One region of the Faecalibacterium sp. BIOML-A1 genome, then DNA from elsewhere that is predicted to be linked to it. Evidence: riboswitches for the same ligand, from Rfam matches in the RefSeq annotation. Region 1 holds a riboswitch; the other holds the start of a gene.
What was found. Region 1 has a riboswitch for FMN ahead of GKG36_RS06825 (ECF transporter S component). Riboswitches for the same ligand answer to the same signal wherever they lie in the genome.
Positions count from the first base shown of each region.

Region 1 (7,005 bases):
GGCTGAGTGCAAGGCTGCTGCTGCCGCCGGTAACTTTGATATTTCCGCTGCCGAGATCATCGACCCCGAGAACTATGCCGGTTTCGATGAGATGGTCAACACCATGGTGGAGCTGCGCAAGGGCAAGCAGACCGCTGAGGAGTGCACCGCTCTGCTGAAGAAGTCCAACTACTTCGGCACCATGCTGGTGAAGATGGGCAAGGCTGATTGCCTGCTGGGCGGCGCTACTTACTCCACTGCCGACACCATTCGTCCCGCTCTGCAGCTGGTCAAGACCAAGAAGGGCGCACATCTGGTCAGCTCCTGCTTCATTCTGGACCGTGACTGCGGTGAAGAGGGCCTGAAGCGCATTGCCATGGGCGACTGCGCTGTTAACATCGACTATACCGATACCATTGATAAGGCTACCGGCGAGGTCAAGATCGCCGCTTCTGCAAAGCTTGCTGAGGTTGCTATTGAGACCGCTAAGACCGCAAAGTTGTTCGGCATCGATCCGAAGGTTGCTGTGCTGAGCTTCTCCACCAAGGGCTCCGGCAAGGGCGGCACCGTTGCTTTGAGCCATGACGCTGTGATCAAGGCTCAGGAAATGGATCCCGAGTTGGCTGTGGACGGTGAGCTGCAGTTTGACGCTGCCGTTGCTCCCGAAGTTGCACAGGTCAAGTGCAAGGGCAGCAAGGTGGCTGGTCAGGCCAACACCTTCATCTTCCCCTGCATCGAGGCCGGCAACATCGGCTATAAGATTGCTCAGCGTCTGGGTGGTTATGCAGCTTACGGCCCCATCCTGCAGGGTCTGAACGCTCCCATCAACGACCTGTCCCGTGGTTGCAACGCCGACGAGGTCTACAAGATGAGCCTGATCACTGCCTGCCAGTCTTGAGCTGACTGATTGAAAATAGCCGCCGCATTCACCGTACAAAACGGGCAGAATGTTGAGGCCTCAAAGGCAGATTTCAAAAAATGAGTATAGAAAAGCTGAGCATCTGTGAAAAAGCAGGTGCTCAGCTTTTTGCATTTTCAGTTCCGAAAAATTCTACTCTTTTTGAGGGAAAAAGATGAGATTTTTGCTTTCCGCTTTTCGTTGGCGCTATTTTGCAACAGCCCCTTTACAGGTTTGCTCAGTTCTTTTCGATATACACGCTGGTGGAGGGGAACGCAAAATCCACACCGTCGGCCTGCATGATGTCCATAATGTTCAGGTTCAGGTCGTTCTGCATCTGCAAAAATTCCGCGTAGGCGTTGGTCAGCAGGTAGGCGGAGACCAGAATGTTGATGCTGGAATCACCAAAGTTTGCAAGCTGTACGATGTTGGTACCCTTGTTGGTGTAAGGGCTTGCGTCCAGCATGGTCTGCAAGTCTTTCATCAGCTGTTCCAGCTTCGGGCGGGTGGTGCCATAGGTGACACCCAGATTGAACTTGTAGGGCCGCATGGTGCGCAGGGCGGCGTTCTGCACGGTGGAAGAGCAGATCTTACTGTTCGTCACCACATTGATGGTTTTATCCAGCGAGCGGATGCGGGTGGAACGGAAGTTGATGTCGATCACTTCGCCTTCCACATCGCCCACAGTGATCCAGTCGCCCACCGAGAAGGGCTTGTCCAGCAGAATCACGATGCCGGAAAACAGGTTGCTGGCGCTTTCCTGTGCGGCCAGCGAGATGGTCAGACCAACCAGACCGGCACCGGCGACAATGCTGCCGATGGGAAAGCCCACTTCTTGTGCCAACGCTGCCACGCACAGCACGATCACCAGCACCTTGTAGGCGGTGTCCAGCAAAGAGCAGAGTGTTTTGTTGGAGCGGATCTCCGGGCTGCAGGAAGCCAGCAGCAGGTCGGCCAGATCCGATGCCGCATACAGGCCTTCGCAGACCAGCAGGGTCATGACAAGGCGGAAGCAGACCAACAGCAGCTTGGCAATGCCGGGAATGGCCCAGGGCAGGGAAGCTGCCGCCAGATATACGCCAACCGCAGTGCACATGCGCTGGATGGGTACCGCAAAGCTGCGCAGCAGGATGGGAGTGCCGTTAAAGTGCCACTTGCGGGCCAGCAGTGCCGGAATGCCCTTTTTGCTCAGCCAGCGGCGTACCAGCCATGCGGCAAGCAGAATGAGCAGCGCGCACCCTGCGCGCGCAGCCAGTGCAAACCAACCCTCCAGCAGTACAGAGCCAAGCTCAAACGAAAGATCACGAATAGAAAAGATCATGATAACCTCCTGAATTTTATACGACCCATCTATGATACCATACCGCACCCACCCGGGCAAGAGCTTACAGAGAAGGGAGCTTGAAAGAGTTACTTTGACATTTTTTGCACAAATTTTAAGATGCCCTCTTGACAAGCTGGGCCTGCCACGCTATACTTTGTGCCAGAAAGTTCGTTTCAGGGCGGGGTGAGATTCCCCACTGGCGGTAAAGTCCGCGACCACCCGCAAGGGTGCTGACCCGGTGCAACTCCGGGACCAACGGTATAGTCCGGATGCAAGAAACGGCAGGCAAATCGTTGTCTACGCGCCCTGTTGCAGTGTTTTTGTTGCAACAGGGCGCTTTTCTATTTGTCCTTCCCGTTCCAAAAAACAAGATACGAAAAGAGCTTTCGGAACAATTTTTGTAAGGGGCATCTTACCCCGGGAAGGATCATTACCATGAAAAAAAGCACGACTCATAATCTTACTGTTGCCGCCATGCTCAGTGCGGTGGCCTTTATCCTGATGTTCATTGAGTTTCCCATTCCGATGCTCATTCCGTCCTTCGTCAAGATGGACTTTTCTGACCTGCCGGCTCTGCTGGGTGCCTTTGCTCTCGGCCCGGTGTACGGTGTGGTCATCAGCTTTATGAAGAACCTGCTGCACATCGTTATCAAGGGCACTTCCACTGCATGCGTGGGCGAGCTGTGCAACTTCATGCTGGGTGCGGTTTTCTCCGCTGTGGCAGGCGTTATCTATAAGCACCACAAGAGCCGCAAGACCGCCATCATTGGTGCTATTGCAGGCGCTGCAGCCATGGCTGTGTTCAGCGTACCGTCCAACTACTTCATCACCTATCCGGCCTATGTACAGTTCTACCACATGCCGCTGGAAGCCATCCTCGGCATGTATCAGGCCATCCTGCCTTCTGCAGACAGCCTCATCAAGTGCCTTGTCATCTTCAATATGCCCTTCACGCTGGTCAAAGGCCTGCTGGATGCAGTGCTGTGCATGCTGATTTACAAGCCGCTGTCTCCCATCCTGCACGGCAGAAAGTAACTTGTTCTCCATTTTTTCTTCTTCTCAAATCATATAACCACAGCAAAACTCCCCGGTCAGGTCCCGCAGTGCGGTTCCCGGCCGGGGAGCTGTTATTTAGAGGAAAATATATCCGCCAGCGGTCGATCAGGCTAATGCCCCTTTGTCCAGCCACCTGCCGCGTACCAGCCGCACAAGGAACAGCACACCGCGCATGGTCAGCTCAAAGCTCATGGCCATCCATACGCCCATCAGCCCAAAATGCGGAGCCAGCAGGGAAGCCAGCGTGAGCCGGATGCCCCACATGCTGACAAGGTTCAGCACAAAGCATCCCGTGCTGTCTCCGGCACCCTGCATGGCACCGCTGGCAACGATACTGGCACCGAACATCGGTTCGGCCAGTGCTTCAATGCGCAGCACCTGTGCGCCCAGCGCAATAACTGCCGCATCTGCGGTGAAAATACCCATCAGGTTTGGCGCAAAAATGTACATGCCAACACCGGTCAGCGCCATGATGCCTATGCCCATGCCGGTGCACAGCCAGGCAAAGTTTTTTGCCATATCCCGACGGTTTGCGCCCACGGCCTGCCCCACCAGTGCAAGGGATGCATCCTGAATGCCATAGCCTGCCATGTAGCACAGGCTTTCGGCGCTCACGCCCAGACTGTTGGCAGCAATGGCGGTGGTGCCAAGGCCGGATACGATGCGGATGAGCAGCACCTGCGCCGAGGAAAGAACTGCACGCTCTGCAGCCAGCGGTGCGCCTACCTTCCACAGGTTCTGCAGGCAGGCTTTGGTAATGTGCCAGGAGCCGGGCTTGTGGATGCACAGCGGGCCGTCCCGCAGCAGTAGGATGGCAAGGGTCAGCACACCGCTGATAGCGGTAGCAAGGGCGGTGCCCAGTGCTGCGCCCGGTACCCCCCAGCCAAGGCCCCAGACGGTCATTGTGCGGCCAAACACCACCATCTCACGGGTGGGATTGATGAGGCAGAAGTTAAAGATCACATCCAGCACGCAGGTCAGCACGCTGATAAGGCCCGGTGTCAGGGCATCGCCGGAGGAACGCAGCATGGAGGAGTAGGTTCCCATGATCATCAAAAAGGGCAGGGAAGCCGACCAGATGGCAAAGTAGGCCGAAGCATCCGCCTGCAGGGAAGGGTCGGCACCCAGCCATCCGGGCAGAAAGCGGCTGATGCCAATGCCGAAGGCCGCAGCTGCAAGGCCCACCACAAGGTTGAAGATCATAGATTGGCGCAATACACCGCGTGCATCGTCCTGCCGGTCTGCACCCAGATACTGTGCCACCTGAATGGCAAAGGACATATATAGACCGGCCAGCATTCCATGCATGAGCCACGTGCTGGAACTGACGATGCCAATGGATGCCGTAGCAGATGCACCGATATGCCCCACCATGGCTGCGTCGATGTACTCTACCGCAGTTACCACGATCTGCTGCAGGATGGATGGGATGCTCAGTGTGAGCACCACCTGCATGGTGTGCCGCAGCGGCACCTGTTCGCCCCGGCGCATCTGCGCCGAAAGCTGCTCAAGAGAGATGGACATGAGTTCTCCTTTTATAGAAACAAAAACTTTTTCGACAGACTGATATACTATTATAAGTGCGGTGCTGCAGAAAGTCAATCAAACGTGGATTTTTCTCCGGGAATGATTGATTTTTTATGGATAGCGTGATACACTTCTCTCACAAACATAAAAGAAAGAGGAACTTTGAATATGATCGAATCACTGCTTTCGGTCGTAGGACAGCGCGGTGTCGATGCTCTGGCATTCCTGCTGGCGTTTGCCCTTACGGCTTTGATGGACTCCGTTTTTCACGATAAGCTTCCGCACGACCATGGCCGCGAGTTTGCGGTGAACGGTGCGCTTTCCAAGGGTAAGGCCCGTGGTTCCGGCCTGATCTTCGTGCTGTGCATCGCACTGGTATCGCTGGCATTCCTGCCGTTCAAGGTGGAATACGTCATCTACACCATCCTGCTCATTGCATCCATGCTGTCCGGCTACTTTGATGATGCTGCTGAAACTGCATGGAACGAGTATAAAAAGGGTATCATTGATTTTGCCATTGCCATTGTTGCAGGTGTGACCTACCTCAACTTCAACGGCTGCGGTGTGAATTTCCTGCAGTGGAGTTTCACTCTGCCGTATGCTGTGTACCTGCTGCTGATCGTTATTCTGATCTGGACCAGCATCAATGTGGTCAACTGCACCGACGGCGTGGACGGCCTTTCGGCAAGTGTTGCAGTGGTGACCATCGGAACCTACCTGCTGGCCTATAAAACAGAGCTGGCCGAGTACGGCACCGCAGGCGTTGTGTTCATGGGCGCGCTGCTGGCCTATCTGTGGTCCAACGCAAAGCCGTCCAGCCTGCTGATGGGCGATGCCGGCAGCCGCGCAATGGGCTTCTTTATCGCAATGCTGTCCCTCAAATGCGGCCATCCGTTTGCCTTCCTGCTGGCAGCCATCGTGTTCATCGTGGATGGCAGTCTGGGCATCCTGAAGATCAGCCTGAAGCGCTTTTTGCACATTTCCATCCTCAAGAACACCCGCACCCCTTTGCACGACCACGCCCGCAAGAATAAGGGCTGGAGCGACGAGCAGGTGGTGGCCCGCTGGCTGATCATGCAGTGTGTGGCTTCGGCTTTGCTGCTGCTCATTGTCCGCGGCTAAAATATAGCAATCAAAAAAGACGCTTGGTCTTGTCTGAATATGTTTTCCCGGCAGGGAAGCATACAGCAGTGTATCAAGCGTCTTTTATTTTATAGTTCTATCATTCGTTACAGCCCGGCCTTTTTTGCTGCAGCCTGCACGACATGGCCCACCAGCACCGAGGTGGTCACAGTGCCCACACCGCCGGGTACCGGCGTGATGGCATCCACTACCGGCTCTGCTTCGCTGAACTTTACGTCACCGCACAGCTTGCCCTTTTCGTTCACATGGATGCCCACGTCTACCACGATCTGGCCCTCACGCAGGCAGTCGGCACCCACGGCACCCATCTTGCCCATGGCCACTACTACCACATCCGCTTCCTTGCAGATGGCGGGCAGGTTCTGCGTGCGGGAATTGCAGATGGTCACGGTGGCGTTCTCGCGGTCCAGCATCATGGCTGCGGGCTTGCCTACCACAAGGCTGCGGCCCACTACGACAGCGCGCCTGCCGGAAAGCGGAATGTTGTAATACTTCAGGATTTCAAGGCAGGCCTGCGCGGTGCAGGGAGCATAGCCGAGATCGGTATTAGTGAACACACCGGCCAGAGAATCGTCCGTGATGCCGTCAATGTCCTTTTCCGGAGCCAGCGCCGCACGCACAGTGCGGTCATTGAACTGCTTGGGCAGCGGACGGAACAGCAGGCATCCGTGGATGGTATCCTCTGCGTTCACCTCGGCGATCACCTTCAGCAGATCGTCCTGCGAAGCATCGGCGGGCAGAAGAAACTGCTTTACCTCCACACCCACCTTGCCGCAGCGGGCGATCACGCCGCGCTCGTAGGAGAGGTCGTCCTCCCGCTCACCCACACGCACCACGGCCAGCGTGGGAGTGATGCCTTTTGCCTTGAGCTGCTCACACAGCGCCGCATTGCGTTCGTTCATAGCGGCTACAACGGGTGCGCCCTTCAAAATCGTTGCCATAATATTTTTCCTCACTTATTCCGCAATTTGTTCGTCACGGATGCAAAAACAGCGTCTGCCCGCGACACAAATTCATCCAGCAGTTTGTCTGTTTTTGCGTCCAACGCAGCAGCGCGCTCACGGTCTGCCATCAGCTT
Region 1 is NZ_WKZJ01000004.1:147,878-154,882, reverse strand. It holds gene pta (phosphate acetyltransferase) at 1-877, shown strand, start outside; gene GKG36_RS06830 (mechanosensitive ion channel family protein) at 1,116-2,198, opposite strand; FMN riboswitch at 2,367-2,486, shown strand; gene GKG36_RS06825 (ECF transporter S component) at 2,637-3,236, shown strand; gene GKG36_RS06820 (MATE family efflux transporter) at 3,363-4,781, opposite strand; gene GKG36_RS06815 (phospho-N-acetylmuramoyl-pentapeptide-transferase) at 4,953-5,906, shown strand; gene GKG36_RS06810 (tetrahydrofolate dehydrogenase/cyclohydrolase catalytic domain-containing protein) at 6,014-6,868, opposite strand; gene GKG36_RS06805 (cyclodeaminase/cyclohydrolase family protein) at 6,880-7,005, opposite strand, start outside.

Region 2 (7,005 bases), on a different contig from region 1:
GTCGTTCTGTAATCGTTTCGAGGCTGCTGTATGGCACTTTGGCTGTACGGCAGCCTCTTTGTGCATGAAAACGGAAGGGAAGTGTTTTTATGGCTATGACCACTCGCATGATGATCTATGCGTTTCTGCTTTACGGCGGCATTTTTGCCGCTATCGTGGCCGTTATTGCAAGGGTCATAAAATATCTCATCCGCTATGGCATTGATTATTATTTTGAAAAACTGGCACAGAACCAGAAACATAAGGAGGACTGAACTATGAATCAGATCACCACCCGTTATGTCACCGAAAACGGTGCCTGCTATGAGCAGTACGTTATCACCGATGCTGAGGCAAAGACCGAGCTGGTCATCACCCCGGAGCGCGGCGGCATGATCACCGGCTTCTCCCTGAACGGCGAGGAGTACATCTGGACCCGCCACCCCAATTTTTCCGAGTGCAACCGCCCCCGCTTCGGCGTGCCGGTGCTGTTCCCCAACTGCGGCCTGCCGGATAACGGCGTGCACATCTTTGACGGCAAGGCATACCCCATGGAGAACCACGGCTTTGCCGACCTGTGCGCATGGGATGTGGAGAGCGTCGGCCCGGACGGCGTGACCCTGATTTTGGAGTCCACCCCGCTGACCAAGTTCCTCTATCCCTTCGATTTCACCGTGCTGATGAACTATAACCTTGAGGGCAACACTGCCGCCATCAACATGACCGTGATCAACGAGGGCGACACCAACATGCCCTTCAGCTTCGGCTTCCACCCCTACTTCAAGGCTTCCAAGCTGGAGAATGTGGACTTCGATATCAAGTGCGCCACCTGTTCCGAGAGCGCCAAGGGCGAGCAGCCCGCTGCCCCGGAAAAGATCACCCTCACCCGCAAGGAAGGTGCGGACAACAGCGTGCGCCTGCTGACCGGCGTGCAGTTCCCCATGACCCTCACCGACAGCGGCAGCGGCCACAAGGTGACTGTGGATGCCGACGACAGCTTCGACCACGCCGTGCTGTGGCAGCAGGATGCCGAGAGCTTTGTGTGCATGGAGCCGTGGAACGGCTGGGCCAACAGCGTCAATGAGGAAGGCAAGCACGAAGTGCTGGAGCCGGACGAGGCCATGACCGCTGATTGGAGCATCACCATCGAGAAGATCTGAGCTTCATATCGTATAACAAAAAGGACACGCCGTTATGGTGTGTCCTTTTTGTTATAATTCAGTTCTTTGCCGGAATCATAAAGCTCTTATTTTCCGCCGGGTCCCAGTAGAGCAGTTCCACCCTGCCGCCCTGTGCCAGCAGTTTTTCCTTTGGCTCCTGCTTTTGCCAGCAGCGTTCCAGCAGCTTTTCCATGTCGGCATCGGCAGACACCTTCTCCGGGCAGAGGGTACTGCCCTGCCATCTGCCATCGGCATACAGGCTCAGCGCACCGGCATTGCCCGCCAGAATGGCTGCAATGTCCTTCTTCATGCGGTCGTAGTCGTACTCCACGGCCTTGTACTGCCCATGCCACAGGCCGAAGAACACCGAGAACTCGCCGCCCAGTTCAATGAGCAAATTCTCATCATTGTGCGGGTTCTTGACCACAAAAGCCACATCCCCGTTTTCCATGTAGTCGAAGTCCGGCTCCTCATTCGTGTGCACGGTCACATGCTGGCTGCTCAGCGCCGCAAGCAGGTCCTCCTGCACGGCACTGGTATCCGGGATCTCATCATAATTGATATTTGCGTTCATGGGATGCTCCTTTTCTCTGTACTATTTGTGTTGTTATTTTTCACCAGACCGCACAGGTCTTCTTATTTTCCTTCATATTGCTGGATCATTTTTATACGCTGTGTAACAGAATCCATAAAACAGTTCACCCTACTTCACATTAGATCAATGCTTTTTGAATCTAACCATCGAACACACGACCTCGACACGATCCTGATTGTCCAAACTCAATTCAAGGTCATGGTCGATGATAGGCAGCTTGAACCGGACGGACTTCAGCCACTGTCCGTTAGGCTGGCGTTCCGGGTAGATCTGCACCTCGTCGATCAAAATCTCCACCAGTCTGCGGCGTTCCGCCTCGGTCATGGTGGCATAAAGCTTGTCGAAGCAAATCAGGATCTTATAGATGTTGTCGCCTGTGATTTTGTCGGCTTCAATGGTCTGCTTCTTTGCCCGGGCATCCATCAGTCCATTTTCCACCTCTTCGATTTTATCGTACATCTTATAAAGGCGGTCGTCAAGGTCAGATTTTCGGGCGATAAAGTGCCGGTCGTCCGGGTCAAGGCTGTCGATCTCCTCCATAAGCCGGGATTTTGTGGAGTAGTGCTGCCGTAGCTGCTTCTCATAGGCGGCGATCTCCTGCTCAATGGCAGTGGTATCTACCTTCATGTGTAGACCTTGGTCTTTTCTGCTGCCATTTCCAGCACCTCCCGTTCGTACCGTCTTGTTCGGAATAGACTTTGCAAGCAAAGTCGTGTGCCAAAGGGCGCTGCTCTCGCCTGTCGGCTCGGTCAAGCGCTTCAAAATGCAACGCATTTTGAGGTTGCCACTGGCGACCCGCGCCCCTTTGGATTCTCCGTTCACATTGTCCTACGGACGATGTGATTTTATTGTTGTAGCGATTCGCTTCATCCCGGTTTCGTCCCGGTTTGCAGAATGCCCTTGCAATCCGAAAGGAGCCGTGCTATAATGCCGCTGTAATTGAATCAGAAATCTTCAGGGCAGGGTGTGATTCCCTACCGGTGGTACAGCCCACGAGCCGTAAGGCATGATTCGGTGAAACTCCGAAGCCGACAGTACAGTCTGGATGAAAGAAGATACCAAGCGCAGAGCCCGCACGGTTCTGCGCTTGTGGAGGCTGCTCTGGGATGCGTTTGCATTCTGGAGCTTTCTTTTTTGCATAAGGGTTCCTTGTGTCTTTTCGGCTTGCCCTGAACGGTTTTGTTCAGGGCTTTTTCTTTTGGAGGCGACACGATGAACGACAAAGAGTATATGCGTCTGGCTTTGCAGCTTGCAAAAAAGGGTTGCGGATGGACATCTCCCAACCCGATGGTGGGTGCCGTGGTCGTAAAAGAGGGCAGGATCATCGGACAGGGCTGGCACCAGAGATACGGTCAGGCTCATGCGGAGCGCAATGCGCTGGCATCCTGCACCGAAGATCCGCAGGGAGCGACCCTGTATGTGACATTGGAGCCGTGCTGCCATTACGGAAAGCAGCCGCCCTGCGTGGATGCGATTCTGGACGCGGGCATTCACCGGGTGGTCGTGGGTTCTGCTGACCCGAATCCGCTGGTGGCTGGAAAAGGAATTGCAATCCTGCGCGCACACGGCATAGATGTGACCGAAAATGTTCTGCAAGAGGAATGCGATGCGCTGAACAAGGTGTTCTTCCACTATATCACCACAAAACGCCCCTTCGTTTCCATGAAATACGCCATGACGATGGACGGAAAAATCGCCACATACACAGGCGCTTCCAAATGGATCACCGGGGAAATTGCCCGGAATCATGTTCAACGGCAGCGACACCGATTCCGCGGCATTATGGTGGGAGTCGGAACCATCCTAGCAGATGACCCGCTGCTGACCTGCCGGATAGAGGGTGGCCGTGATCCCGTCCGGATCATCTGTGATACACATTTGCGGACACCGCTGCAATCACAGGTGGTCATGACCGCCAAACAGGTTCCGACCATTCTTGCGACCTGCTGCGGCGACCCGGAGAAGCAGGCGGCATATCAACAGGCCGGGTGCCGGGTCCTTTGTCTGGAAGCGCATTGCGGTCATGTGAATCTTCTGCAACTGATGGAACAGCTGGGGCAGGAGCAGATCGACAGCATTCTGCTGGAAGGCGGCGGAACCTTGAACTGGTCTGCACTGGAAAGTGGCATCGTGCAGCAGGTACAGGCTTACATTGCCCCGAAGCTGTTCGGAGGAAGGGATGCCAAAGCACCCATTGAGGGTGCAGGTGTCCCGCTTCCGGATGCTGCATTCCGCCTGAAGAACAGCCGATTGGAACAGCTTGGCAAAGATTTCCTGATCGAAAGTGAGGTGGAGTACCCATGTTTACCGGAATCGTGGAAGAAGTCGGAACAATAAAGTCCATCAATCGGGGACAGCATTCCGCCGTACTGACTGTTCGTGCAAAAACGGTTCTGGAAGGAACCAGGATCGGCGACAGCATCGCCGTCAACGGCATCTGCCTGACCGTCAGGCAGCTCTTCCCGGATAGCTTTGCTGCGGATGTCATGCACGAGACCTTGAACCGCTCTGCACTTGCACAGCTCACCGTTGGAAGTGCTGTCAATCTGGAACGTGCCATGCCGGCCAACGGACGTTTTGGCGGACACATCGTAGCAGGCCATGTGGATGGCGTCGGACGCATTGCTAATATCCGAAAAGACGATACGGCTATCTGGTACACCATTCATGCAGATTCTGCGATCCTTCGCTATGTCGTTGAAAAAGGCTCTATCACAATAGACGGTATCAGCCTGACCGTGGCTGCGGTGGAACCTACGGGCTTTTCCGTGTCCACGATACCGCACACCGTCCGTCAGACGAACCTGAACCAACGGCACAAAGGGGATTTTGTCAATTTGGAAACCGATGTTGTTGGAAAATATATCGAGAGGCTGCTTCCATCAGAAACACCGAAGCAAAACACGCTCACAAAAGAAATGCTGCTGCGCTGCGGCTTTTAAGGAGAGTTTACGATGAACTTCAATACCATTCCCGAAGCTTTGCAAGACCTGAAGCAAGGAAAAATCATTCTGGTAACGGATGACCCCGACCGTGAAAACGAGGGGGACTTCATCTGTGCTGCCGAATTTGCCACCACCGAAAACGTCAACTTTATGGCGACCCACGGCAAAGGTCTGATCTGTATGCCGATGTCCGAAGCTTTCGTCCAGAAGCTGCAATTTCCGCAGATGGTGCAGCATAACACCGACAACCATGAAACGGCATTTACGGTGTCCATCGACCACGTTTCTACTTCTACGGGCATTTCTGCCGCAGAGCGTTCCATTACGGCGATGGCTTGTGTGGACGATCACGCAAAAGCAGAAGATTTCCGCAGACCGGGCCATATGTTCCCCCTTCTGGCAAAAAAGAACGGTGTGTTGGAGCGCAACGGTCACACGGAAGCAACCGTTGACCTGTGCCGTCTGGCAGGGCTGAAAGAATGCGGCCTGTGCTGCGAGATCATGCGGGAGGATGGCACGATGATGCGCACCGCTGAACTGGCAAAGCTGGCAGAGCGTTTCCAGATCAAATTCATCACCATCCGTGATTTACAGGAGTACCGCAAGTGTCACGATAAACTGGTCGATCAGGTGACGGCAGTGAACCTGCCCACCAAGTATGGCACCTTCAGAGCTTATGGTTTTGTGAGCCGCCTGAACGGAGAGCATCACATTGCACTGGTAAAAGGTGACATTGGCGATGGAAAGGATATTCTGTGCCGCGTCCACTCGGAATGCCTGACAGGAGATACATTTGGCTCTTTGCGTTGTGACTGCGGCCAGCAGCTGGCCGCTGCCATGACGCAGATCGAAAAAGAAGGCCGGGGTATCCTGCTCTATATGCGGCAGGAAGGCCGGGGCATCGGTCTGATCAACAAGCTGCGTGCCTATGAACTTCAGGAGCAGGGCATGGATACGCTGGAAGCCAATCTCGCTCTGGGGTTCCATGGAGATGAACGGGAGTATTATCTCGGCGCACAGATCCTCCGGGAACTTGGCGTAAAAAGCCTGCGCCTGCTTACCAATAACCCGGACAAAGTATATCAGCTCTCCGAGTTTGGGCTGGAGATCTCCGAGCGCGTACCCATTCAGATGACGGCGACCCCGTATGACCTGTTTTACCTGAAAACGAAGCAGGCACGGATGGGGCATCTTCTGGAATATTAACAACGAAAGAGGTATTTAAAAATGAAAACATTTGAAGGCAAGCTGGTTTCTCAGAATATCAAGGTCGGTATCGTAGCTGCCCGATTCAACGAATTTATCACGTCCAAACTTCTGAGCGGAGCAATGGATGGTCTGCTCCGGCACGATGTGCAGGACGCTGATATTCATGTTGCATGGGTTCCGGGTGCTTTTGAGATCCCACTGGTTGCCTCTAAAATGGCAAAAAGCGGAAAGTATGATGCTGTGATCTGCCTTGGTGCCGTGATTCGCGGTTCTACCAGCCATTACGACTATGTGTGCAATGAGGTTTCCAAAGGCATTGCCACGGTCTCGCTGGAAAGCGGGGTTCCCGTCCTCTTTGGTGTTCTGACCACCGAAAACATCGAACAGGCCATCGAGCGGGCAGGCACCAAAGCAGGTAATAAAGGCTATGACTGTGCAGTCAGTGCCATCGAGATGGTAAACCTGCTCCGGGAAATGGATACCGCCGTAGAGTAAAATACACGCAGGAGCTTGCCATGATCGTTATAAAGACCCGACAGCCTGACCCGGAATTGGAGCAGAAGATCCGGATGCTTCTGGAACGAGAGCACATCGAGGCAGAGCAAATATCCATTGATTCATGGGAGAAGTTGGTTCTTCCGGGGCTTACACTGGACGGAATGACCCACGAAGTGTCGTGCAACGGCAGAAAAGTCTCCCTTACACGACTGGAGTTCGATTTGCTGCTGATGCTTGCCTCCCACGAAGGACAAATCTTCTCAAAAGAAGAGCTTTTCCGTGCTGTGTGGGGACAAAACTGTGACGACACCTTAAAGGTCGTGGCAAATACCGTTTCCAATCTGCGAAAGAAGCTGGCCGGCTGCGGTAGCTTTATCCGCACTACCCACGGCGGCTATGCTTTTGTAAGCCAAAAGGAGAACGACCCGGCATGACCAGGATCTTATTTATTTGTCTCGGAAATATCTGCCGAAGCCCGATGGCGGAGTATGTGATGAAAGACCTTACGTCCAAGGCAGGACTATCCGAGCAATTTGAAATCGCATCAGCCGCCACCAGTGCATGGGAAATCGGAAATCCGGTCTATCCTCCTGCACGGCAGAAGCTGGCAGAACATGGC
Region 2 is NZ_WKZJ01000014.1:30,021-37,025, forward strand. It holds gene GKG36_RS12775 (altronate dehydratase family protein) at 1-12, shown strand, start outside; gene GKG36_RS14620 (hypothetical protein) at 90-254, shown strand; gene GKG36_RS12780 (aldose epimerase) at 258-1,139, shown strand; gene GKG36_RS12785 (hypothetical protein) at 1,198-1,713, opposite strand; gene GKG36_RS12790 (resolvase) at 1,858-2,361, opposite strand; FMN riboswitch at 2,681-2,795, shown strand; gene ribD (bifunctional diaminohydroxyphosphoribosylaminopyrimidine deaminase/5-amino-6-(5-phosphoribosylamino)uracil reductase RibD) at 2,947-4,071, shown strand; gene GKG36_RS12800 (riboflavin synthase) at 4,035-4,676, shown strand; gene GKG36_RS12805 (bifunctional 3,4-dihydroxy-2-butanone-4-phosphate synthase/GTP cyclohydrolase II) at 4,689-5,885, shown strand; gene ribE (6,7-dimethyl-8-ribityllumazine synthase) at 5,907-6,383, shown strand; gene GKG36_RS12815 (response regulator transcription factor) at 6,404-6,820, shown strand; gene GKG36_RS12820 (low molecular weight protein-tyrosine-phosphatase) at 6,817-7,005, shown strand, end outside.
Region 2: linked by a shared signal. The riboswitch ahead of ribD (bifunctional diaminohydroxyphosphoribosylaminopyrimidine deaminase/5-amino-6-(5-phosphoribosylamino)uracil reductase RibD) and the one ahead of GKG36_RS06825 (ECF transporter S component) in region 1 are both predicted to bind FMN.